DNA from 4 places in the Lonsdalea populi genome. Region 3 is predicted to be linked to each of the others. Evidence: predicted binding sites of a transcription regulator. Region 3 holds the regulator's gene; each other region holds the start of a gene.

Region 1 (5,896 bases), 960 kb from region 3:
GCCGAAGGCACGCAAACCACGCTGGGCGCATATCACCGTGAATGGCAGTAGTCAGGAGAACACTATGAAGTATGCATTGGGAGCCATCCTTTACTATTGGCCCAAAGCAGATATTGAAGCCTTTTATCGGGCCGCCATGTCCAGCAGCGCGGATATCGTCTATCTCGGGGAAACCGTATGCAGCAAGCGCCGCGGCATGAAAGTCAACGACTGGCTGGAACTCGCTCGTGAAGTGTCCGCCAGCGGCAAACAGGTGGTCATTTCCACGCTGGCGTTGCTGCAGGCGCCCTCAGAGCTGAACGAGCTCAGGCGTTACGTCGAAAACGGCGACTTTCTGTTAGAGGCCAACGACCTCGGTGCCGTCAACATGGCAGAGGAGCATCATCTGCCGTTTGTCGCCGGGCATGCATTGAACTGCTACAACGCCTATACGCTGAGACTGTTGCATAAACAAGGGATGGTCCGCTGGTGTATGCCGGTAGAATTATCGCGCGACTGGCTGCAGCATCTGCTCAACCAGTGCGACGAACTCGGCTTGCGCGATAAGTTCGAAGTTGAAGTGCTGAGCTACGGTCATCTGCCGCTGGCCTACTCCGCCCGCTGTTTTACCGCGCGATCGGAAAATCGACCCAAAGATGAGTGCGAAACTTGCTGCATTCATTATCCGCAGGGCCGCAAGGTGATGTCGCAGGAAAATCAGCAGGTGTTCGTGCTCAACGGCATTCAGACCCAGAGTGGATATTGCTATAACCTCGGCAACGAGCTGGCCTCTATGGAGGGGCTCGTGGATATCATCCGGATCTCGCCGCTCGGTATAGAAACGCTGGACGTGCTCGATCAGTTTCGCGCCAACGAACACGGCGCACAGCCGCTGCCGTTGCATCAGGAGAAAGAATGTAACGGGTACTGGCACCGTCTGCCCGGCCTGGAGCTGGTAGACTGACCTCGCCGGAGGCTCTAAACGCCGGGGCATCCGCACGCCTCATCCGCTACTACCGCTGAATATTGCGTACTATGATTGTTCGATAATATTTTGCGGTTGGCCTGCTCCCGGGTTGGCCCTTAACCCGGTGAATCATGCCTATGTCACAACAACCTGTCACTTTTTCCGTACTGGATCTGGCCCCCATTCCTGCTGGAGCAACACCGCGCGACGCCTTTCACCGCTCTCTGGACTTAGCTAGGCATGCAGAGCAATGGGGATATCACCGCTACTGGCTCGCCGAGCATCACAATATGACCGGTATCGCCAGCGCGGCCACCTCCGTTCTGCTCGGCTATCTGGCGGCAGGCACCGAACACATTCGGCTAGGCTCCGGCGGAGTCATGCTGCCCAACCATGCGCCGCTAGTGATCGCCGAACAGTTCGGAACGCTGGAATCCCTCTATCCAAGGCGCATCGATCTGGGACTGGGGCGCGCGCCGGGCAGCGATCGCCGCACCATGATCGCTTTGCGGCGTCATTTAAAAGGGGAAGAGGATGATTTCCCTGCGGATGTTCAGGAATTGCAGCGTTATCTGGCCCCGGCACAGCCGGATCAGACGGTGCAGGCCGTACCGGGTCAGGGTCTTAACGTACCGATCTGGCTGCTGGGCTCCAGCCTGTATAGCGCGCAGTTAGCCGCTGCGTTGGGGCTGCCGTTTGCTTTCGCCGCCCACTTTGCGCCGGATATGCTGATTCAGGCACTGCAACTCTATCGCGATAGATTCCAGCCTTCCGCGCAACAGTCGCAGCCCTACGCGATGATCTGCATCAACGTCATCGCTGCGGAGAGCATCGCCGATGCTCGTTTCCTGTTTACATCGCAGCAGCAGCAGTTCATCAATTTGCGCCGTGGCGTGCCGGGGCCGCTGCCCGCGCCGGTACAAGAGATGGATGACGTTTGGACGCCGGCCGAACAACTCTCGGTTGAACAGACCCTGCGGCTTTCCATCGTGGGCGATCGCTCACAGGTACGTCATGGGTTACAGATGCTGCTGAGGCAAACTCAGGCGGATGAGTTGATGATCAACGCCTCGATCTTCGACCATCAGGCCAGACTGCGTTCATTTGAAATAGTAGCGGGATTACAGCAGGAAGTGATGCGGGAAGCGCGGATCGACTGACAAAAAAAACCAGCCCGGAGGCTGGCTTGATGCGTGTGACTACGTTAGTCCAGATGATTACGTGTTGGACGGCTGACGTGGCACGCGGCTTCCGCGACGTTCACCACCGCCTTCACGACGTTCGCCGCTAAAAGAGCGACCACGGCCGCCGTTGCCCGGACGAGCACCGTTAGGACGATCGCCGAATGAACGACCACCACGGCCACCTTCACGACGCTCGTGTGGCTGAGCATCGCCCAGAAGCTGCATGTTCATCGGTTTGTTGAGAATACGCGTGCGCGTGAAGTGGGACAGCAGGTCGCCCGGCATCCCTTTCGGCAGCTCAATCGTAGAATGAGTACCGAACAGCTTGATGTTACCGATGTAACGGCTGCTGATGTCGCCTTCATTTGCAATCGCGCCCACGATGTGACGAACTTCAACACCATCATCGCGGCCCACTTCAATGCGATACAGTTCCATATCTCCGACATCACGACGCTCGCGGCGCTGCGGACGGTCACCGTCACCGTCATGCGCATTATCGCGGCCACCTTCACGACGACGGTCGAAACGATCGTCACGATCGCGCATTTCACGACGCGGACGGCGATCGAATACCGGATCCGGCGGAAGGATCAGCGGACGTTCGCCCTGCGCCATCTTCAGCAGTGCGGCAGCCAGCGTTTCCATATCCAGCTCTTCCTGCGGCTGCAGTTTAGCCAGCAGCGCGCGGTACATATCCAGATCGCTGCTTTCCAGTTGAACTTGAACCTTGGCGGCAAACTTGGCCAGGCGGCGTTCGCCCAGCAGTTCTGCGTTCGGCAGTTCCACTTCAGGAATGGTCAGCTTCATGGTGCGTTCAACGTTACGCAGCAGGCGACGTTCGCGGTTATCAACGAACAGAATCGCACGACCGGCACGTCCCGCACGACCGGTACGGCCGATACGATGAACGTAAGATTCCGCATCCATCGGGATATCGTAGTTCACGACCAGGCTGATGCGGTCAACATCCAAACCACGTGCAGCAACGTCAGTCGCAATCAGAATATCCAGACGACCATTTTTCAGACGTTCCAGCGTTTGCTCACGGAGAGCCTGGTTCATGTCGCCGTTAAGCGCGGCACTGTTATAGCCGCTGCGCTCCAGCGCTTCAGCCACTTCCAGCGTCGCGTTTTTGGTACGAACGAAGATAATCGCGGCATCAAAATCTTCCGCTTCAAGGAAACGGATTAGCGCTTCGTTTTTACGAACGCCGTGAACCATCCAGTAGCTCTGGCTGATATCGGGACGCGTCGTCAGACTTGACTGGATACGCACTTCCTGCGGATCCTTCATGAAACGACGGGTAATACGACGAATCGCTTCCGGCATCGTAGCGGAGAATAGTGCGGTCTGATGTTCAGCCGGGATCTGCGCCATGATGTTTTCTACGTCTTCGATGAAGCCCATACGCAGCATTTCATCGGCTTCATCCAGTACCAGACCGCTCAGGTTGGACAGGTCCAGCGTGCCGCGTTTCAGATGGTCGAGCAAACGACCCGGCGTACCGACCACAATCTGCGGTCCCTGACGCAAAGCGCGCAGCTGTACGTCATAACGCTGGCCGCCGTACAGGGCAACCACGTTGACGCCGTGCATATGTTTAGCGAAGTCATTGCATGCTTCAGAGACCTGAACCGCCAGCTCACGGGTCGGCGCAAGCACCAGAATCTGAGGCGCCTTTATCTCAGGCTTCAGGTTATTCAGTAACGGCACCGCAAATGCGGCGGTTTTACCGCTGCCTGTCTGTGCCATACCCAGCACATCGCGACCATTCAGCAGGTGAGGAATACATTCCGCCTGAATCGGCGAAGGCTTTTCGTAGCCCAGATCGATCAGGGCATTAATAATCGGAGCAGACAGCCCCAAATCGGCAAAAGAGGTTTCAAGCTTAGTCATGTACACGTGCCTCGTAGATGGCGGCCAGTCTACATAACTCGTCGAGAAAATTTTCAGTCATTTTCATTGAAAAGTGTGAACCGGCTCAAATTGGATTAAAAAGCGAACAAAAGAGCCCTCACCAGTGAAGGCGATGGAAATCGTTGTGATTCCAGGCTGAATATTGTTCGTCAGCTATTGCTGGTCCGATCCTGATAGGTCGTCTTGCTCTTGGCCTAACTGCGCCAATTCCAACAATGCATAGCGGTGCTCAACAAAGTTATGAACGTTGTTAGCCACCGTCAGCTTAAACAGCGCCGAAGCGGTGTCCTTGTCCCCCAGACTTAGGTAATGCTTACCTAAATAGAAGTCAGTTTCACTGAGATGCTCAGCGAGCGAAGTGTTATCCTTTGCTTCTTCCTGTAAGCGCTGCATCAGTGTCTTTTCACTGATTTCGCCCAGGTAGAATTCGACAATAGCCCATCCCCACACACCTTTCTTTGCTCCCTCGTAGCGCGTTCTTAATGCGCTTACGGCCTTATCCGGGTCGATTTCTTTCTCGACCAGATACAGCCACAGGGAACGGAAAGGATCATTGGGGTCGTCTCGATAAAACGCTAGCAGATCATCCTGCGCCAATTGGTACCGACCGCCGTAGTACAAAGCGATCCCCCGATTGAGACGCACATAATTATAAGTTGGATCAAGCTCTAGTACAGAATCAAACGCTTCATAGGCAGCATCAAAATTGCCTGCCTGCGTTAAGTAAATCCCCAGATAATTAAAGACCTCTGGGATGTCGGGACGGATAGAAAGCGCTTGTGAAAAATCATTTCGCGCTAATGCCCGTAGCCCCAAGCTATCATACAGCACTCCGCGCTCATATAACAGCTGTGCTCGTTCATCAGGAGTGAGCGCTCGGCTGGCCAGGATTTGCTCCATACGAGCCAGAATGACTTCCTGCTGCAGCGTCGGCTGCAACGGGACCGCCAAAACGGCATTTTTGCGCCAATCCATGCTGCTGCATCCTGCCAGCATGAGTGCTGCCGCGACATAACACCAGCGCAAGAAAGGCTTCATTACCCACTCCCGAAGAAGACAAACAAAGGATGAACATCCTGTCCCCCGACGGTTTCTATAAGGATATCCTTCCCCATCATACACGCAGCTCCTTAACTCAGTAAGGAGCTGCCAAACGATTATCCGTTATTCTTCGCCGGAGGCTGCCGCAGGCTCTTGGGATGTAGGAGTCGCTTCCTTCATACTCAGGCGGACGCGCCCCTGACGGTCTACTTCCAGTACCTTGACGGGAACTTCCTGACCCATTTCCAGATAATCAGTCACTTTCTCAACACGCTTGTCGGCGATCTGAGAAATATGAACCAGACCTTCTTTACCGCCGCCGATGGCCACAAACGCGCCGAAGTCAACGATACGGGTCACTTTACCTTGGTAAATACGGCCGACTTCGATTTCTGCGGTGATCTCTTCGATACGACGAATCGCGTGTTTTGCTTTTTCGCCGTCGGTGGAAGCAATTTTCACCGTACCATCATCTTCGATTTCGATTGTCGTACCCGTTTCTTCGGTCAGAGCACGGATGACCGAGCCGCCTTTTCCGATAACGTCTTTAATCTTGTCAGTGCTGATTTTGATGGTATGGATACGCGGTGCGAATTCAGAGATATCGCCACGCGGCGTGCTGATCGCCTCTTCCATCACACCCAGGATGTGCAAACGCGCACCCTTCGCCTGGTTCAGGGCCACCTGCATGATTTCGCGGGTGATGCCTTCAATCTTGATGTCCATCTGCAGCGCGGTAACGCCATCTCGGCTACCAGCGACTTTGAAGTCCATGTCGCCCAGATGGTCTTCATCACCCAGAATG
Region 2 (5,896 bases), 1.9 Mb from region 3:
CCCAGCCTGGCGATCTTTCTGACGGTGCTGGCTTTCAACTTGTTGGGCGACGGTTTGCGCGACGCGCTGGATCCTAAGCTAAAGTCTTAGCCATGTTATTCACCGGTCTGAATCGGACTCGTCGTTTGAAAAACAAAGACGCCGCGTCGAATATAACGCGGCGTCTTTATGGATGCGTCCGCGCGGGTCGAATGCGACGCGGACAGGCGAGATTAATTAGAACGAGGTACGTTTGTAGGTACGGTACTGCGGCTGCCAGAAGTTGTGCTCGATCGCCTTGATCAGTGCTTCTTCGGTGGTGACCTCCGCAACGCCGTCTTCTTGCGCTATCTTGGCAACCTCCAGCGCAATGTGGTGAGACACGTCCTGAATTTTTTCGATATCCGGCAGCAGGCCGCCTTTGCCGTCGTTCGCCAGCGGTGAACAGGCGGCCAGCGCGCGACTGGCCGCCATCAGCATACCGTCGGTGATGCGACGCGCGCCGCTTGCCAGCACGCCCAGACCGATTCCCGGGAAAATATAGGAGTTGTTGCACTGGGCGATCGGGTAAATCTCGCCTTTATGCGTGACCGGCGCGAACGGGCTGCCGGTCGCGACCAACGCGGTGCCGTCGGTCCAGTTAAAGATATCTTCCGGACGCGCTTCCACGCGTGAAGTCGGGTTGGACAGCGGCATGATGATAGGACGCGCGCAGTTGCTGCTCATTTCACGGATAATCTCTTCAGTGAACAGGCCCGGCTGGCCGGATACGCCGATCAGCACGGTCGGCTTGGCATTTTGCATCACTTCCAGCAGAGAGATTGCGTCGCTGCTGACGTCCCAATGCGCGATGTTCTCGCTCTTCTGCACCAGCGGGCTTTGGAAGTTAAGCAGGTTTGGCAGCTTGTCGGTCAGCAGGCCGAAACGGTCGACCATGAAGACGCGAGAGCGGGCTTCTTCATCGGCCAGCCCTTCGGCCACCATCTGCGCGATAATCTGTTCGGCGATGCCGCACCCGGCGGAACCGGCCCCGAGGAAAGCGACGGTCTGGTCGCGCAGCTGGCTGCCGGCGGCGCGGCTGGCGGCAATCAGGCTGCCCAGCGCCACGGCGGCGGTGCCTTGAATGTCGTCGTTGAAGCTACAGATTTCGTCCCGGTAGCGGTTCAGCAGCGGCATGGCGTTGCCCTGTGCGAAGTCTTCGAACTGCAGCAGTACGTTCGGCCAGCGGCGTTTGACCGCCTGAATAAATTCGTCCACAAAGGCGTAGTATTCATCGCCGGAAATGCGCGGGTGGCGCCAGCCCATGTAGAGCGGGTCGTTCAGCAATTGCTGGTTGTTGGTGCCGGCATCCAGCACCACCGGCAGGGTGTAGGCCGGGCTGATGCCGCCGCAGGCGGTGTACAGCGACAGCTTGCCGATAGGGATGCCCATGCCGCCGATCCCCTGATCGCCCAAGCCCAGAATACGTTCGCCGTCGGTCACCACGATGACTTTAACGTTTTGTTTGGTGGCGTTCTGAAGCATATCGTCGATATGCTCACGGTTCGGGTAGGAGATGAACAGGCCGCGCGCGCGGCGATAGATATCAGAGAAATGTTCGCAGGCCTCGCCCACGGTCGGCGTGTAGATAATCGGCATCATCTCGCTCAGATGGCCCTGCAAAAGCCGGTAGAACAGCGTCTCGTTGGTATCCTGAATGTTGCGCAGATAGACGTGCTTTTCGATATCGTTTTTGAAGCCTTCGTATTGACGCCAGGCGCGTTCGGCCTGCTCTTCAATAGTTTCGACTGCATCCGGCAGCAGGCCGGTCAGGTTAAAGTGCGATCGTTCTTCTTCGGTAAAGGCGCTGCCTTTGTTCAGTAGCGGAAATTCGAGCAGGATGGGGCCAGCATAAGGGATATAGAGGGGGCGTTTACTTTCATATTCTAATTCCATGACTTTTAGCTCTTTTTTTTAGGGGTAACAGAAATGGGTTCAGGTGCAGCAATGAAACGAAGTGTCTTTAAAATCTTAAAGAACCCACCGAATATGTACAGGCAATGTTAATTAAAATAATTACATATGACTTGCATTCAACTAAAAAGTGAGCAAGGTCACACCCTGTTCAGCCTCGGACAACAATCACGTAATAACTACGTACCGTAAATCAACATCTCCCAAGGCCCCCAACATGGCCTGGGCTGCGCTCCATTGACTGATGACGGCCTGTTTCCGTTCGACCAGCACCGCATGACGTAAATCCCCGGTTTTTTCCCCGGACAGATTCATTAGGTTCAGCGCCGCCTGTAGCGGCGGCAGGCTGGGGTTGAAGGCCGCGTTTTCTGCATAACAGCCGGTGTAGATCGCGCCTGAGTAGGTCTGCAGGGCGATGCCGCTGTAGGCTTCAGTGTACGGCGCATGGCTGCGGTTGGCCGCCGCCAGCGCGGCCTGCACCAACGTGTCCTCGCTATATAATCTCAACCCGTGATGAACCTGATCCATCAGCAGCGCGGCGACATTCAGATCGCGCGGGCCGAAGGCGTCGGGCAGATAGTGAGAGAGAGGTTGAGGCGTGCGTTCGGGCAAGCTGATGGCGATCGTCGTTGCCGAGTTGAGTTCGTTGATGAACTGACGACAGTGCCCGCAGGGCGAATAGTTGACGGTCAGCGTGCGCAGCGCGCGCTCATGGCGCAGCCAGGCATGAGTGATGGCGCTTTGCTCCGCATGCACGCTTTGTTGCAGGGGCAGGCCGGGGAACTCCATGTTGGCGCCGAAATAGAAATTGCCGCTGGCGCCCTGGGCGACCGCACCGACCTGAAAATGCGAGATGGGCGCATGGGCGCAGGCCGCCGCCAGCGGGAGCAGCGCCAGCGCGAGCTGCGTTTCGTCGACCTGACCGGCGAGACAAAGACGTCCAACGTCTGCGGCGGAGAGCCACGCGGCGAAATCTCCCCGATTAAGCATCGGCGTGAGCACCGCCTGCATCGCCTCGGGTAACTGGTTGAGTGCGGCGTGAAACCGTGATTGCATTTACGTCCCCTTTTCATTTCATTGTTCTTTTTTCAAGCATAGCGGACAGCCGAAGTCGAACCGCTTAAATGTGATCTTTAGCACAATGACATGAAATGGAACGAAAAGTTGAGCGCCATTTTTGATCAAAATATGACGCGCGTGAGCGCTCATCCATATAAGGCGGAGAGCGCTTCTGTCCTTAGTGCGCCATCAGCAGCAACAGCGGGAAGACGAACGGCGCGAACAGCGACGTCATGATGCCGCAGATGACTAGGGCCAGGGAGCTGAACGCGCCTTCCTGAAAGTCGACCTCCGCGCAGCGGGCGGTGCCCAACGCGTGGGATGCGGTGCCCATCGACAGTCCGCGCGCCGACTTCACCGTAATCTTCAGGCGGTTGAGCAGCGTGTGTCCCATCACCGCGCCGAGGATGCCGACGAAGATCACGCAGACGGCGCTAATCGCGGGGATGCCGCCTATTGAGCTGGCGACCGCCATCGCGATAGGGGTGGTGACGGATTTGGGCAGGACCGACGCGGCGATTTCCGGCGTTGCGCCCAGCCACAGCGCTACCAGCGTGCCGCTGACGATAGCGGTCAGGCTGCCGACAAAGCACACCGTAATAATGGATTTCCACCGGGCGCGAATTTGATGAATCTGTTCATACAGCGGAAACGCCAGCGCGACCACGGCGGGCTGCAACAGGTTGTTCAGCACCTCGCTGCCTTTGAAATAGTGTTCGTAAGGAATGCGCAGCAGCAGCAGAACGGGAATGATGATGAGCATGGACACCAGCAGCGGATTCAGCAGCGGCATGTTCAGTTTTATCGCCACTTGGCGCGCGCCGAAGAACACCAGCAGCGTCAGCGGCAAGGACCACCATAAATAGGTCAGCATTGCTTTTTTTCCTTAGCTGCCTGCGGGGCTCCCGGCAGTGTCCTTTCCCTGTGCATGATCTGAGTGCAGTAACCGACCACCACCATCACAATCAGCGTACTGATCAGGCAGGAAACGACGATAGGACCAAACTGGCTGCGCAACAGATCGAAATAGCTCATCACGCCGACGCCGATGGGGACGAACAGCAAAGCCATATAGCGGATCAGCAGATGACAACCGGGCCGGACCCAGTCGGCGGGAAGGATTTGCGAAGAGAGCAGGGCGAAAAGGATCAGCATGCCAATGATGCTGCCGGGGATGGTGATAGGCAGTAACGCGGATATCGTATTGCCTGCGTAAAGACACAGGTAAATCAATACGAAAGCGCGTAAATACTGCCAGCAGCGTGTGATCGTATTACGCATGGGAGGATTCCTGATTCACTGAGGAAATTTATGATAGCGCTAACCGAAAGCCGGTGCTACGGGTTGCGCAGCACCGTTTCCCCCTTGTGGAAACCGCAGCGTTTTCACCACGGGAACCGGATTTAGTCGAACAATTCATCCTGCGATAAGGCTTCGGCGATCGCCTCCGTCAGTCGGGACAACGATTCTGCTGAAATAATATACGGCGGCATGAGGTAGATCAGTTTGCCAAATGGCCGGATCCAGACACCTTTGTTAACAAAAAAGCGCTGCAGCCGCGCCATATTCACCGGCGCGACGGTCTCCACCACGCCGATGGCGCCCAGCACGCGGACGTCAGCCACGCGCACAGAGGCGGCCAGCGGCAGTAACGCGGCGCGCAGCTGCGCCTCAATCGCCGCGACCTGAGACGGCCACTGCCCTTCTTCCAGCAGCGCCAGGCTGGCGTTGGCGGCCGCACAGGCGAGCGGGTTGCCCATAAAGGTGGGGCCGTGCATAAAACAGCTCGCCTCGCCGTCGCTGATGGTGTCGGCGATATGGCGGGTGGCGAGCGTGGCGGACAGCGTCATATAACCACCGGTCAGCGCTTTACCGAGGCAGAGAATGTCCGGCGCGATGCCCGCATGTTGGCAGGCGAACAGCTTGCCGGTGCGGCCGAAGCCGGTGGCGATCTCGTCGGCGATCAGCGGGATGCCGTACCGGTCGCACAGCTGGCGCACCCGACGCAGATAATCGGGATGATAGAACCGCATACCGCCTGCGCCCTGCACGATAGGTTCCAGGATCACCGCCGCGATGCTGTTCGCCTGCCGTTCGATGATCGCCGCCAGCGAATCGGCGTCTTCTTCTCGCCAGGGGGCGTCAAAACGGCACTGCGGGGCATCGGCGAACAGGTGCGGCGGCAGGTAACCCCGATAGAGGCTGTGCATCGAATTTTGCGGATCGCACACCGACATCGCGCCCAGCGTATCGCCGTGATAGCCGTGGCGCAGCGTGACAAACTGGCGACGCGACTGCCCCTGCGCCTGCCAATACTGCAACGCCATCTTCATGGCGACCTCAACCGCCACCGACCCGGAATCCGCCAGAAAGACGCACTCCAGCGCGTCAGGGGTCATCGCCAACAGCCGACGACACAGGTCGATGGCGGGCGCATGGATTATGCCGCCGAACATAATGTGGGACATGTGGCTCAACTGTTCAGTGATGGCCTGATTGATGCGGGGATGGTTATAGCCGTGGATCGCGGCCCACCAGGAGGACATGCCGTCCACCAACGTGCAGCCATTCTCCAACTGGAGTTCCACGCCGTGCGCGGCGCTCACCGGATAGCAGGGCAGTGGCTGGGTCATGGACGTATACGGATGCCAGATATGGCGTTGGTCAAACTGAAGATCGTCTAAAGTGATCATAATCCGTCAACTAAATCTAATTCAATTTGGTTGACAGTATATCCCCATAAATTACACTGACGACATCTTTTTCACCCGGAGTTGTCGTGATGTCAGAACGCGTTCAATGGACGTTGGAACAGGCGCAAGACCTGTTTAATCAGCCTTTTTTGGAGCTGATGTATGAGGCGCAGACCGTTCATCGGCAGCATTTCGATCCGCGCCAGGTTCAG
Region 3 (5,896 bases):
ATAGATTGAAGTGCGCCATGTAATTGAAAAGGCCTTCTAACAAACGAAATTTGCAGTTGTTCAACCTAGCAGCGTGATGTCGCCGGTACAAGCTTTTGACTATGAATATTCATCCCACGACTAGCCAGATGTTTCGTCCCCTGGCCAGTATGTACAACCCCCATTTGCAAACCTTGCTTCCCCGTCTGTTACGGCGACGCGCACTGCTCAAGCCACTCTGGCAGACGCTTGAACTGCCGGACGGCGATTTTCTCGATCTGGCCTGGAGCGAAGATCCCATGCTGGCCCGCGATAAACCGCGGGTGGTTTTGTTCCACGGACTGGAAGGCAGTTTCTACAGTCCCTATGCGCACGGTCTTGTGGCGGCCTGCCATCAACGGGGCTGGCTGGCCGTCGTCATGCATTTTCGCGGCTGCGGCGGCACGCCCAACCGCACGCCCCAGATGTACCACTCCGGAGAGACCGAGGATGCCCGCTATTTTTTGCGCTGGCTGAAGTCGACTTACGGCGATGCGCCTACCGCGGCCATCGGCGTCTCGCTGGGCGGCAACATGCTGGCCTGCCTGCTCGGTCAGCAGACGGAAGAGCCGTTGCTTGACGCAGCGGCCGTCGTGTCCGCGCCGCTGATGCTGGAGCCTTGCTGCCGCCATATCGAAAAAGGCTTCTCACGCTTTTATCAGCACTATCTATTGCGGCTGTTGAAACGTAATGCTATCCGCAAACTGGCGGCCTATCCGGATACGCTACCGGTTCACCTGCATCAACTGAGAAAAATTCGGGGACTGAGGGAGTTCGATAACATGATTACCGCTCGTATTCATGGTTTTACCGACGCCAATGACTATTATGCGCGCAGCAGCGCCCTGCCCCTGCTGCCGAACGTCCGCACGCCGCTGTTGATCGTCCACGCCAAGGACGATCCGTTCATGACGAAGGACGTCATCCCTGCGCTCACGTCGTTACCGCCTAATATTGAGTATCAGTTGACGAAACACGGCGGACATGTCGGTTTCGTGGGCGGCTCATTATTAAAACCGAAACTGTGGCTGGAGCAGCGCATTCCCGACTGGCTCACCCCACATCTGGAGCGATGAGGTGATTATTCCCTGGCAAGAACTCGCGGCGGATACGCTGGAGAATCTGATTGAGTCTTTCGTCCTGCGCGAAGGCACCGACTACGGCCAGCATGAGCGCACGCTGGAACAAAAGGTGGCGGACGTCCGCCGCCAGCTGGAAAGCGGCGAGGTGGTGCTAGTCTGGTCCGAACTGCATGAAACGGTTAACCTCATGCCGCGCACCCAGATCAAAACCGGGCACGATTTGTAACGGCATTGCCGCTGCCCGTTGATGCAAAAATGGCGTGGCGCATCGGCGCAAACAGGGTAACAATGAAGGTCGAATTCCCGGCGTTCCCCGCTGGGTTTTACCGTCTATTGTGGAGTGGCAGCACTATGTCGCATCAACACCCTATCATTGCCGTGACCGGATCAAGCGGCGCCGGCACGACCACTACCAGCCTGGCGTTCCGAAAAATTTTTCAGCAGCTGAAAATCCGCGCCGCAGAACTTGAAGGCGACAGCTTTCACCGCTACACCCGTCCGGAAATGGACATGGCCATCCGCAAAGCGCGAGATCTGGGCCGCCACATCAGTTATTTCGGCCCGGAGGCGAACGATTTCACCCTACTGGAACAGGCATTCGCCGACTATGGCAGCCAGGGGACCGGTCAGAACCGCAAATATCTGCATACCTACGACGAAGCCATTCCCTACAACCAGGTGCCCGGCACATTTACGCCCTGGGAAGCCATGCCTGATCCGACGGATGTGTTGTTCTATGAGGGCTTGCACGGCGGCGTCGTCACCGAGCAGCACAACGTAGCTCGCCATGTCGACCTGCTGGTCGGCGTCGTGCCTATCGTGAACCTCGAGTGGATCCAGAAGCTGTACCGCGACGTTAACGAACGCGGGCACTCGCGTGATGCGGTCATGGACTCCGTCGTCCGCTCGATGGAAGACTACATCACCTATATCACACCGCAGTTTTCCCGCACCCATATCAACTTCCAGCGGGTGCCGACCGTCGATACGTCCAACCCCTTCGCTGCGAAAGCGATCCCGTCGTTGGACGAAAGTTTGGTGGTCATTCATTTCCAGCGCCTGGAGAATATCGACTTTCCCTATCTGCTCACCATGCTGCAAGGGTCGTATATTTCTCATATCAATACGCTGGTGGTGCCCGGAGGCAAAATGGGACTGGCGATGGAATTGATCATGACGCCGCTGGTGCAGCGGCTTCTGGAAGGCAAGACGATAAAGTAAGAGCCTAAGGATCCGGCCTGGGCAGGCCGTATACGGCTCAGTCGAGGGTTATCACCTCGTGGCTATGAGTGATATTGACCGCCGCTCCCAGCATTAGCGCCACCGAGCAGTATTTGTCTGCCGACAGGGACACCGCACGCGATACGGCCTGTTCGGTCAACTCCTTACCGGTCACGATGAAATGCAGGTTGATGGCAGTGAACAGGCGGGGCGCTTCCTGTCTGCGCTCGGAGGTCAGGCGCACCTCGCAATCCGCCACATCGTGACGTCCTTTTTGCAGAATAGACACGACGTCGATAGCGCTGCATCCCCCCGCCGACATCAATACCACTTCCATCGGACTCGGCGCTTTGTCGCCCGCATTACCATCCATAATAATCTGGTGGCCGGAGGCGGATTCGCCGATAAACGTTAACCCCTCAACCCATTTTACCCGCGCTTGCATAGTCTTTCACTCCCACTCAACTTTTTTTGAAATTTTATCGCGCTTATGCAGAAAATGCCTGTGTATCAAGGCGTAATTATGCTGAAGCGAGACAACACAAGACAGTACTCCCAACCTGTGTTACAAACAGAGGCAGCATCCGGTGCGTTCTGCGCAATGCTGAAAACAGCAGTTTGCAGAGTCACCTGACAGAAAGGCTTCAGTCAATTTCCTGACATATTTCCGCCCAACGGAATTTGAATTATAACTAGAGTTATCATGCCTTACAGGGAACTCTGAGCCCTGTGATTTACGTAGTGAATTACAACAGAGGATAACAGCGAATGGTTCTTGGCAAACCGCAAACAGACCCGACTCTTGAATGGTTCCTTTCTCATTGTCATATCCACAAGTACCCCTCAAAGAGTACGCTGATTCACCAAGGTGAAAAAGCAGAAACGCTTTACTACATCGTAAAGGGTTCCGTTGCCGTATTGATAAAAGATGAAGAAGGAAAAGAGATGATCCTTTCCTATCTGAATCAAGGGGATTTCATTGGTGAGCTAGGCTTGTTCGAAGAGGATCAGGAACGCAGCGCATGGGTGCGAGCCAAGAGCGCCTGCGAAGTTGCCGAGATTTCCTATAAAAAATTCCGCCAGCTGATTCAGGTCAATCCCGATATTCTGATGCGTTTGTCATCCCAGATCGCTCGTCGCCTTCAGGTCACCTCACAGAAAGTGGGCAACCTGGCGTTTCTTGACGTTACCGGCCGCATTGCACAAACGCTGCTAAACCTCGCCAAACAGCCTGACGCCATGACGCACCCGGACGGGATGCAGATTAAAATCACCCGTCAGGAAATCGGTCAGATCGTGGGCTGCTCTCGCGAAACCGTGGGTCGAATTCTGAAGATGCTGGAAGATCAGGAGCTGATTTCAGCGCACGGTAAAACCATCGTGGTCTTCGGTACGCGTTAATCTCAACCACTCGACTCGTGAACAGCGCGCAACGCGCTGTTCACTCTTCGTCTAAAAATGCTATTGGCCGTTTACCACCTGTGCGACCGCTTTCGCAAACAGCGCCATCCCCTCATCAATATCGTCCAGTTCAATCACCAGCGACGGCACAAACCGAATGACGTCCGGTCCAGCAACCAGGATCATGACGCCTTGCTCGGCCGCGGCCGTCAGGAAATCACGCGCCCGTCCATGCCATTGGGGTTTCAGCTGAGCGCCTAATAAGAGGCCCATACCGCGAATGCCGTCAAAAATGTCAAACTGTTCATTAATGGCTTCAAGCGCGGAAATAAAGCGATCGTGCCTGGCGGAGACGCCTGACAGCACTGCGGGTGTATTGATCACATCCAGCGCCGCTTCCGCCACCGCACAGGCCAGAGGATTGCCGCCGTAAGTGGTGCCATGAGTACCGACCTTCATGACAGAAGCGACGTCTTCGGTGGTCAGCATCGCGCTGATGGGGAATCCGCCGCCCAGCGCTTTGGCGGTGGTCAGAATGTCAGGCGTCACGCCATAGTGCATATAGGTAAACAGTTCGCCGGTACGCCCCATGCCACACTGCACTTCATCAAACACCAGCAGCGCCTGATTGTGATCGCACAGCTCCCGCACGCCTCCGATAAACGCCTGCGTGGCTGGCAGCACGCCGCCTTCGCCCTGCACCGGCTCCAACACCACGGCGCAAGTGTGATCGTCGATCACCGCCTTCACCGCATCCAGATCGTTGAACGGCACATGAATGATATCGGCGGGCTTCGGCCCGAATCCATCGGCGTACTTCGGCTGACCGCCTACCGACACGGTAAACAATGTGCGGCCATGAAAGGCCTGATGGAAGGCGATAATCTTAGTTTTATAGGGGCTGAAGCGTTCGATGGCGTAATGACGCGCCAGTTTGAAGGCCGCTTCGTTGGCTTCCGCGCCAGAGTTGGCGAAAAACACGCGTTCGGCGAACGTTGCGGCAATCAGCTTGCTCGCCAGTCGCAACGCCGGCTCGTTGGTGAAAACGTTGCTGGTATGCCACAGCGTTTCGCCCTGCGTTTTAAGGGCATTCACCAGCGCAGGATGGCAATGACCCAACGCTGTAACGGCAATACCTCCGGAAAAATCGATATATTCCTTACCCTGCTGGTCCCATATCCGGCTACCTTTCCCCTTTACCGGTACAAACTGGGCCGGCGCATAAACAGGAAGGATTACCTTATCGTATGTATCGCGCGTCACCGCGGTTTTATCTGTTGCCATCTGCTGCCCCGCTTTTACGATTTCATGTCTCAGTGAGAATATAGTCATCAAATATGCATAAAAAATCAGATTCAGGCAATCAATAACCCATCTGGAAAGCAAATCAGCGGCGGACTCATTTTCTGTGCAGAAAATTGCGCAACAACTGGTGTCCCTGCTGGCTCAGAATACTTTCCGGATGGAACTGTACTCCCTCCAGCGGTAGGCTGCGATGGCGTATCCCCATGATTTCATCCATTTTACCTGCGCTATTTTCTGTCCAGGCGGTGATTTCAAAGCAGTCTGGTAAAGAAGCACTTTCAATAATTAAAGAGTGATAGCGCGTCACCGTCAGCGGCTGCGCCAACCCGGTGAAAACGCCGACGTCACGATGGCGGATAGGCGAGGTCTTCCCGTGCATGACTTCGCGCGCGCGCACAACCTGAGCGCCGAAGGCCTGCCCCAACGCCTGATGCCCCAGACAGACGCCCAGAATCGGCAACTGTCCGGCAAAATGACAAATGGCTTGCAGCGAGATGCCCGCCTCGTTCGGCGTACAAGGACCCGGCGATATCACCAGATGCTGCGGCGACAGGCGCTCAATCGCGTCGAGACTCAGCCCATCATTACGCTTGACCACCACCTCCTCGCCCAGCTCGCAAAAATACTGGTACAGGTTGTAGGTAAAGGAGTCGTAGTTATCTATGATCAGTAACATTCATCACTCTGAAACTGGCTGGCGATTACCGGGAGAATGCCCTGCTATCGCGCAGAAAGAGGCTTTGAGACGGGACAGGGCAGTCAGGCATTCTCCCGACGAGCTATGCCGGGAGCACGCTGTACACAGTCTCGACGAACAACGCCTGAACTGACTACCTAATTATTTGATAATCTTGGCGGACTGGATAACG
Region 4 (5,896 bases), 1.5 Mb from region 3:
CGTTCTAAATAATGGTTAAGGTTAGGCAAGTCTTTCAGCCTGATACTTTGCGTCTTGATGACCTTATCTTGCCGGGCCCCTTCCAATGACAACGACGCCAGATGCAGGAGTTCTGGTTCATTGTTCCACAAGGTATTGTCCACCTCGTAATAGTTCAATGGAACAGGCACGCCGCGGTTGGTGCAAACCATGCTCACCATCTCCCGAGCGCGAAAATGCACTTCATGCTGTCGCGATGCCCGTAGATAAAGTTCACCGTTGGACACCAGCGCGAAGATAATCTTGTCTGCTGCGATGCTGTAGCCGCCAAATTGAGACCGGGAACTAATAGTTCCCAAAGAGGAGAAAACGTACTTAGACTGCCGAATCCTTTTTTCGCATAAATGCTTCATAACATTGTCCTTATCATGTTCACCCTAATTACTGAATCGCAATATACGTAACGGGAACAAGTAATTAAGCATACGAAAACGGTTGCCTCAAACACAAAATGGCGTTACTGGACATTCCCTGTAAATTATGCGAGGCGCTTTCAAATTCCGATTGATCTTTATTTGTACACGCATTACTGTATGCGCATACAGTAACCCTGCCGGTGGAATTCACTCATGCGCACACAACTCGTTAACGCTCGCCGCTTCTCTCAGTCTTCTTTACACACGCAGGATGTGCCTGCGGCCACGCCTAACGGCGGCGGCATCATCAGTGAAATTGTCTACAGCGACGATCAGCCTATTCTGGCCCCCTTGCTGCTGCCGTTGTTGCAGCAATTAGGAATGCAGTCTCGCTGGCTGTTATGGCTGGCGCCACAGCAAAAACTCAGCCGCGCCTGGCTGCAGCAAGCGGGCTTGCCGCTCGAGAAGATGATTGAACTCCACCATATCAACCCGGCAGGGACATTAGAGGCAATGGAAAAAGCGTTGAGGACGGGGAACTACAGCGCGGTGTTATGCTGGTTGCCGGCGGATCTGGAAGATGAAGAAAAAACGCGCCTGCGCGAGGCGGCGGAAAGCGGGAATACCTACGGATTTATCATGCGATCAGAGCCAAAAGCCATCAACAGACCATTTTCTACGTTAAAAATTCACTCCAGATTGTATCATTAAGTAAATTAAGAGCATTCCTACGGGGGAAGGCCTCAGAGTTAAAGATCCCCCGCAGGCATTGAGTTCTTTACTCCTCCCCTCCCATCACCAGCCATAAATAATCTGTCCGAACTGACAAATTAATCTATTATTTGTTAGTAAGTATGTGTGAAACGCTAGGATTTTGTCTGGGACTTCTAACATCATACTTGTAACTTTTGCATCACGTTGTAGACTTTACCCGCAGGAGTTGCTCTTCATATAACATCAGCTGACTGGTGAGAATAATTAAGAGCAATGTTTCCTTCAAAAAGATTTTAACCAAAGGTTTATTATCTCGAAGAGTTAATTACCTGTTTGGATGATAATGAGGCGTAAAAATGAAAAAAACAGCTATCGCAGTTGCAGTGGCACTGGCTGGCTTGGCTTCCGTAGCTCAAGCAGCACCTAACGACAATACCTGGTACGCAGGCGCCAAACTGGGCTGGTCTCAGTTCCATGACACTGGCCTGTACGGCAACGGTTACCAAACCACTAACTCCCCGCACGAAAACCAACTGGGCGCTGGCGCCTTCGGTGGTTATCAAGCTAACCAATACCTGGGCTTCGAACTGGGTTATGACTGGCTGGGCCGTATGAAGTACACCGGTGAAAACCGTGGTAACTTTAAAGCACAGGGCGTTCAGCTGGCTGCCAAACTGAGCTACCCGATCGTTGACGATCTGGACGTTTATACTCGTCTGGGTGGTTTTTTCTGGCGTGCTGACAGCCACGACGACGTGACTGGCCGCGGCGGCAACGACACCGGTATTTCTCCGATGGCTGCAGTAGGTCTGGAATATGCAGTCACCAAAAACTGGGCTACTCGTCTGGACTACCAGTGGGTTAACAACATCGGCGACGCAGGTACCGTTGGCGGTCGTCCTGATAACGGCATGCTGAGCGTTGGCGTTTCTTACCGTTTCGGTCAGGAAACTCCAGCTCCGGTCGTAGCACCGACTCCGGCGCCGGCTCCGGTCGTTCAGACCAAACGCTTCACTCTGAAATCTGACGTACTGTTCACTTTTAACAAAGCAGAACTGCGTCCTGAAGGCCAGAGCTCTCTGGACCAGCTGTACACTCAGCTGAGCACCATGGATCCTAAAGACGGTTCCGTAGTCGTCCTGGGCTTCACTGACCGTCTGGGTTCAGAACAGTATAACGAAGGCCTGTCCACTCGCCGTGCTCAGAGCGTCGTTGACTATCTGGTTGCCAAAGGCATCCCGGCTGACAAAATCTCTGCCCGTGGTCTTGGCGAATCTAACCCGGTTACCGGTTCTACCTGTGACAGCGTGAAAGGCCGTAAAGCCTTGATCGACTGCCTGGCCCCGGATCGTCGTGTAGAAATCGAAGTGAAAGGTATTAAAGACGTTGTGACTCAGCCGCAGGCTTAATCGCACTCGCCTTTCACATGAGATGATGACGTAGCGACTCACTGCGTCATATCCCGAGAAGGATTATGGCCCTTGAATTTCAGGGGCCATTTTTATTTTTAAATGTCGATTCATGCTTAATCACCGACTCTGCAAACTACCGCGCTTCCTGCTCTTTTTATTTAACCTTCCCACGCCAAACTATTTCTTCCTGCCGAAAAACAATCGTGTGATTTTTATTAAGTGAGTGACATTGAAATAAAATACGCCATTTATTTTTATTGCCGCTTTCATTTCCTGATGACTAACTCCCTTTCCTGCTAATTTTTAACTCAGCGAAGGATTAGGCATACTTTTATCATGACAATAAATAATACGAAAACTAAATAAACGGACAAAAAAGAGGAAAGAAAAAAGTGCAAAAAAAAAAGAATGTGGTCTATGACAAGACCATAGTGCTTGTCATCAAAGATCGGGACGGCAGAAAATAAGTGAACGGGAATAACGACATAGGTAATCTTCGGTTGTTCTCTTCTTCTTTTACGCGATTGTAGACGTCAGCTGAAAGTGCGTCTCCGTAATGGGGGGTGGTACGCGCGCCCTGTCATAAACGAGTACGCGCGCTTATGTTTACCTCATCACTATTGGCTTGCGCTATTCAGCACAGCAATATCCTCCGCTGTCAGAGACAATCGGGTCGCAGCAGCCAGTTCGGCGACCTGCTGAACCGACGTGGCGCTGGCGATTGGCGAAGTCACGCTCGGACGCGCGATCAACCAGGCCAGCGCGACCTGGCTGGACGACACATTATGTGCCTTCGCGACCTGATCCAATGCCTCTACGATCTTGATGCCCCGATCATTGAGATAACGATCCACGACGCCTTTACCCCGTAAGCTTTTGGAGGCGTCTTCCGGGTGGCGATATTTACCGGACAAGAATCCGCTAGCCAGCGAATAATAGCTAATAACGCCCAGTCCATACTCTTTGGCTATCGCTTCCAGACCCGATTCATAGTGCTGCCTGTCATACAAATTGTATTCAGGCTGCAGCGTTTCATAACGTGCCCACTGGTGGTCTTGACTCATTTGCAGCGCCTGAACCAATCGGTCAGCCTCATAATTCGAGGCGCCGATAGCGCGAACTTTACCCTCTCGAATCAACGCATCGAATGTTGACAGCGTATCTTCCAGCGGCGTCGCTTTATCGTCGGTATGGGCCTGATAGAGGTCGATATAGTCCGTGTTCAGACGACGCAGAGAGTCCTCAACAGCGCGACGAATGTAGGCGGGAGCCAGCCCCTTAGCGCCATTTCCCATCTCCATGCCAACTTTGGTCGCGATGATGACCTTGTCGCGTTGACCGCTTTTCTTTAGCCAGTTGCCGATAATCGTTTCAGATTCGCCGCCCTGGTTGCCATCTGCCCATACGGAGTACACATCCGCCGTATCGATAAAATTGAGTCCCTGATCCACCAACGCGTCCAGCAGGTTAAACGAGGTTGGCTCATCGATAGTCCAGCCGAAAACGTTACCGCCGAAAGTGATCAAAGGAACGTGGATCCCAGAACGTCCAAGCTCTCGGGAAGGGGTTGAAGCAGTCATAGGCAATCTCCTTTTTACTTAAACTCGCCTTAAAGTAGCCGCTGAAAAGCAGCCGCGTTCGTACAAGACTTAGTCAGCAAAGCGCTGGTCCCCGGCGCCACTGAGCCGAATAAAAGTTAATGCTATGAGACCAATGCTTTAGTTTAGGTTATTTTCCAATATATAATTCGCGCCCAGCGTATCTACTCTCAATGTTGACGCCGACGTTACCAACCTAACGTGAAAATTTGGCCTGTATCATATCTGGAGCAAACATGTCCCATCTCGTGCAATTCGTCCTGGCGCTAATCGTCATCGCCGGCTTATCGCTTTTGATCTGCCGCGATCGAAAAAGCATCCGTATCCGCTATATCATCCAGCTCTTAGTCATAGAAATCGTACTGGCCTATTTCTTCCTCTACTCTTCCATAGGGTTAGGTTTCGTCACCGGATTCGCGAGCATGTTCGACAAGTTGCTCGGTTTTGCCGCTGAAGGCACCAACTTCGTCTTTGGCAACATGAATGCTCAAGGTCTGGCCTTTTTCTTCCTCAAGGTACTCTGCCCCATTGTCTTCATCTCTGCGTTGATCGGTATCCTGCAATACATCAAAGTTCTGCCTTTTATCATTCGCGTAATCGGAACCGTGCTGTCGAAAGTGAACGGAATGGGCAGGCTGGAATCCTTCAACGCGGTGAGCTCGCTGATTTTGGGACAATCGGAAAACTTCATCGCCTATAAAGATATTCTGGGCAAGATGTCGGAAAAAAGAATGTACACGATGGCGGCGACGGCGATGTCCACCGTGTCCATGTCTATTGTCGGCGCCTACATGACCATGCTGGACGCCAGGTTCGTGGTGGCCGCGCTGGTGCTCAACATGTTCAGTACGTTCATCGTCCTGTCCCTGATTAACCCGTACAGCGTCGATGATGAGCCGGAACTACAACTCAGCAACATTCACGAAAATCAGAGCTTCTTCGAAATGCTGGGAGATTACATTCTCACCGGCTTCAAAGTAGCCGTCATCGTCTCCGCCATGCTGATTGGTTTTATCGCGCTTATCGCCGCCATTAACGCCTTGTTCAGTGCAATCTTCGGCCTTAGCTTCCAGGAAATTCTCGGCTACTTCTTCTACCCCGTTGCCTGGATCATGGGTATCCCGGCAAATGAAGCCCTGCAGGTAGGCGGCATTATGGCGACCAAACTGGTGTCTAACGAATTCGTCGCCATGATGGAATTGCAGAAAGTTTCTGCCCAGCTGTCTCCGCGCAGCGTGGGGATTCTGTCTGTTTTCCTGGTCTCCTTCGCCAACTTCTCCTCCATTGGAATTGTGGCAGGGGCGATCAAGGGCCTAAATGAAGCACAGGGCAACACCGTATCCCGCTTCGGACTGAAGCTGGTTTACGGCTCCACACTGGTGAGCCTGCTGTCTGCGGCTATTGCCGGACTGGTGCTCTAAGCCTTTCCAGCTTACCTCTTTGCGTTAACGCTACCCGGTCATCAAACGATAACCGGGTGTTTTTTTATCCTCACGAAGTTCTCTTCCTTATTGTCTTAATTTATGTTTCATATTTACTCTCTATAGTTATAAGCACTTTACCCTATAGACCAAGCATCGCTCTCTTTGCTAATTCCCCCACTTTGGGGCATCGGAGATCTCGTTTCATTACTATGAATACCAAACGTCTCTTTCGCTTGCTGTCATTGATCGCCGTTATCGTCGTAGTGGTTATTGCGTGGCGATATTTTTACTCCACGACCCCGCCCGCGAGCTCAACGGAAAAAGCCGCTTCCAACGGCGGCAGAGGCGAAGGT

What was found. Region 3 encodes CRP, which controls carbon source genes, mostly activating them, when cyclic AMP is high. Its sites were predicted from a motif close to ATGTGANNNNNNTCACAT; they were not measured.
Region 1: a site for CRP is predicted at 4,103-4,120, ahead of yrbN (protein YrbN). Genes of this name have one in related genera too.
Region 2: a site for CRP is predicted at 3,057-3,074, ahead of cdd (cytidine deaminase). Genes of this name have one in related genera too.
Region 4: a site for CRP is predicted at 4,327-4,344, ahead of I6N93_RS11670 (NupC/NupG family nucleoside CNT transporter). Genes of this name have one in related genera too.

The regions. Positions count from the first base shown of each region.
Region 1 is NZ_CP065534.1:3,191,642-3,197,537, forward strand. It holds gene ubiU (ubiquinone anaerobic biosynthesis protein UbiU) at 1-51, shown strand, start outside; gene I6N93_RS13955 (U32 family peptidase) at 65-943, shown strand; gene I6N93_RS13960 (luciferase-like monooxygenase) at 1,084-2,106, shown strand; gene I6N93_RS13965 (DEAD/DEAH family ATP-dependent RNA helicase) at 2,164-4,029, opposite strand; gene yrbN (protein YrbN) at 4,022-4,096, opposite strand; gene nlpI (lipoprotein NlpI) at 4,204-5,088, opposite strand; gene pnp (polyribonucleotide nucleotidyltransferase) at 5,215-5,896, opposite strand, start outside.
Region 2 is NZ_CP065534.1:2,235,159-2,241,054, reverse strand. It holds gene gsiD (glutathione ABC transporter permease GsiD) at 1-90, shown strand, start outside; gene I6N93_RS09850 (NAD-dependent malic enzyme) at 217-1,914, opposite strand; gene cdd (cytidine deaminase) at 2,101-2,988, opposite strand; gene I6N93_RS09840 (CidB/LrgB family autolysis modulator) at 3,170-3,865, opposite strand; gene I6N93_RS09835 (CidA/LrgA family protein) at 3,859-4,272, opposite strand; gene bioA (adenosylmethionine--8-amino-7-oxononanoate transaminase) at 4,395-5,684, opposite strand; gene bioB (biotin synthase BioB) at 5,774-5,896, shown strand, end outside.
Region 3 is NZ_CP065534.1:289,488-295,383, reverse strand. It holds gene I6N93_RS01350 (LysE family translocator) at 1-19, opposite strand, end outside; gene I6N93_RS01345 (hydrolase) at 129-1,094, shown strand; gene I6N93_RS01340 (YheU family protein) at 1,096-1,326, shown strand; gene I6N93_RS01335 (phosphoribulokinase) at 1,452-2,321, shown strand; gene I6N93_RS01330 (OsmC family protein) at 2,359-2,766, opposite strand; gene crp (cAMP-activated global transcriptional regulator CRP) at 3,090-3,722, shown strand; gene argD (bifunctional acetylornithine/succinyldiaminopimelate transaminase) at 3,783-5,006, opposite strand; gene I6N93_RS01315 (aminodeoxychorismate synthase component II) at 5,122-5,703, opposite strand; gene ppiA (peptidylprolyl isomerase A) at 5,866-5,896, opposite strand, start outside.
Region 4 is NZ_CP065534.1:2,655,470-2,661,365, forward strand. It holds gene I6N93_RS11650 (TfoX/Sxy family DNA transformation protein) at 1-392, opposite strand, end outside; gene sulA (SOS-induced cell division inhibitor SulA) at 609-1,106, shown strand; gene ompA (porin OmpA) at 1,466-2,518, shown strand; gene I6N93_RS11665 (aldo/keto reductase) at 3,139-4,101, opposite strand; gene I6N93_RS11670 (NupC/NupG family nucleoside CNT transporter) at 4,356-5,540, shown strand; gene I6N93_RS11675 (MdtA/MuxA family multidrug efflux RND transporter periplasmic adaptor subunit) at 5,753-5,896, shown strand, end outside.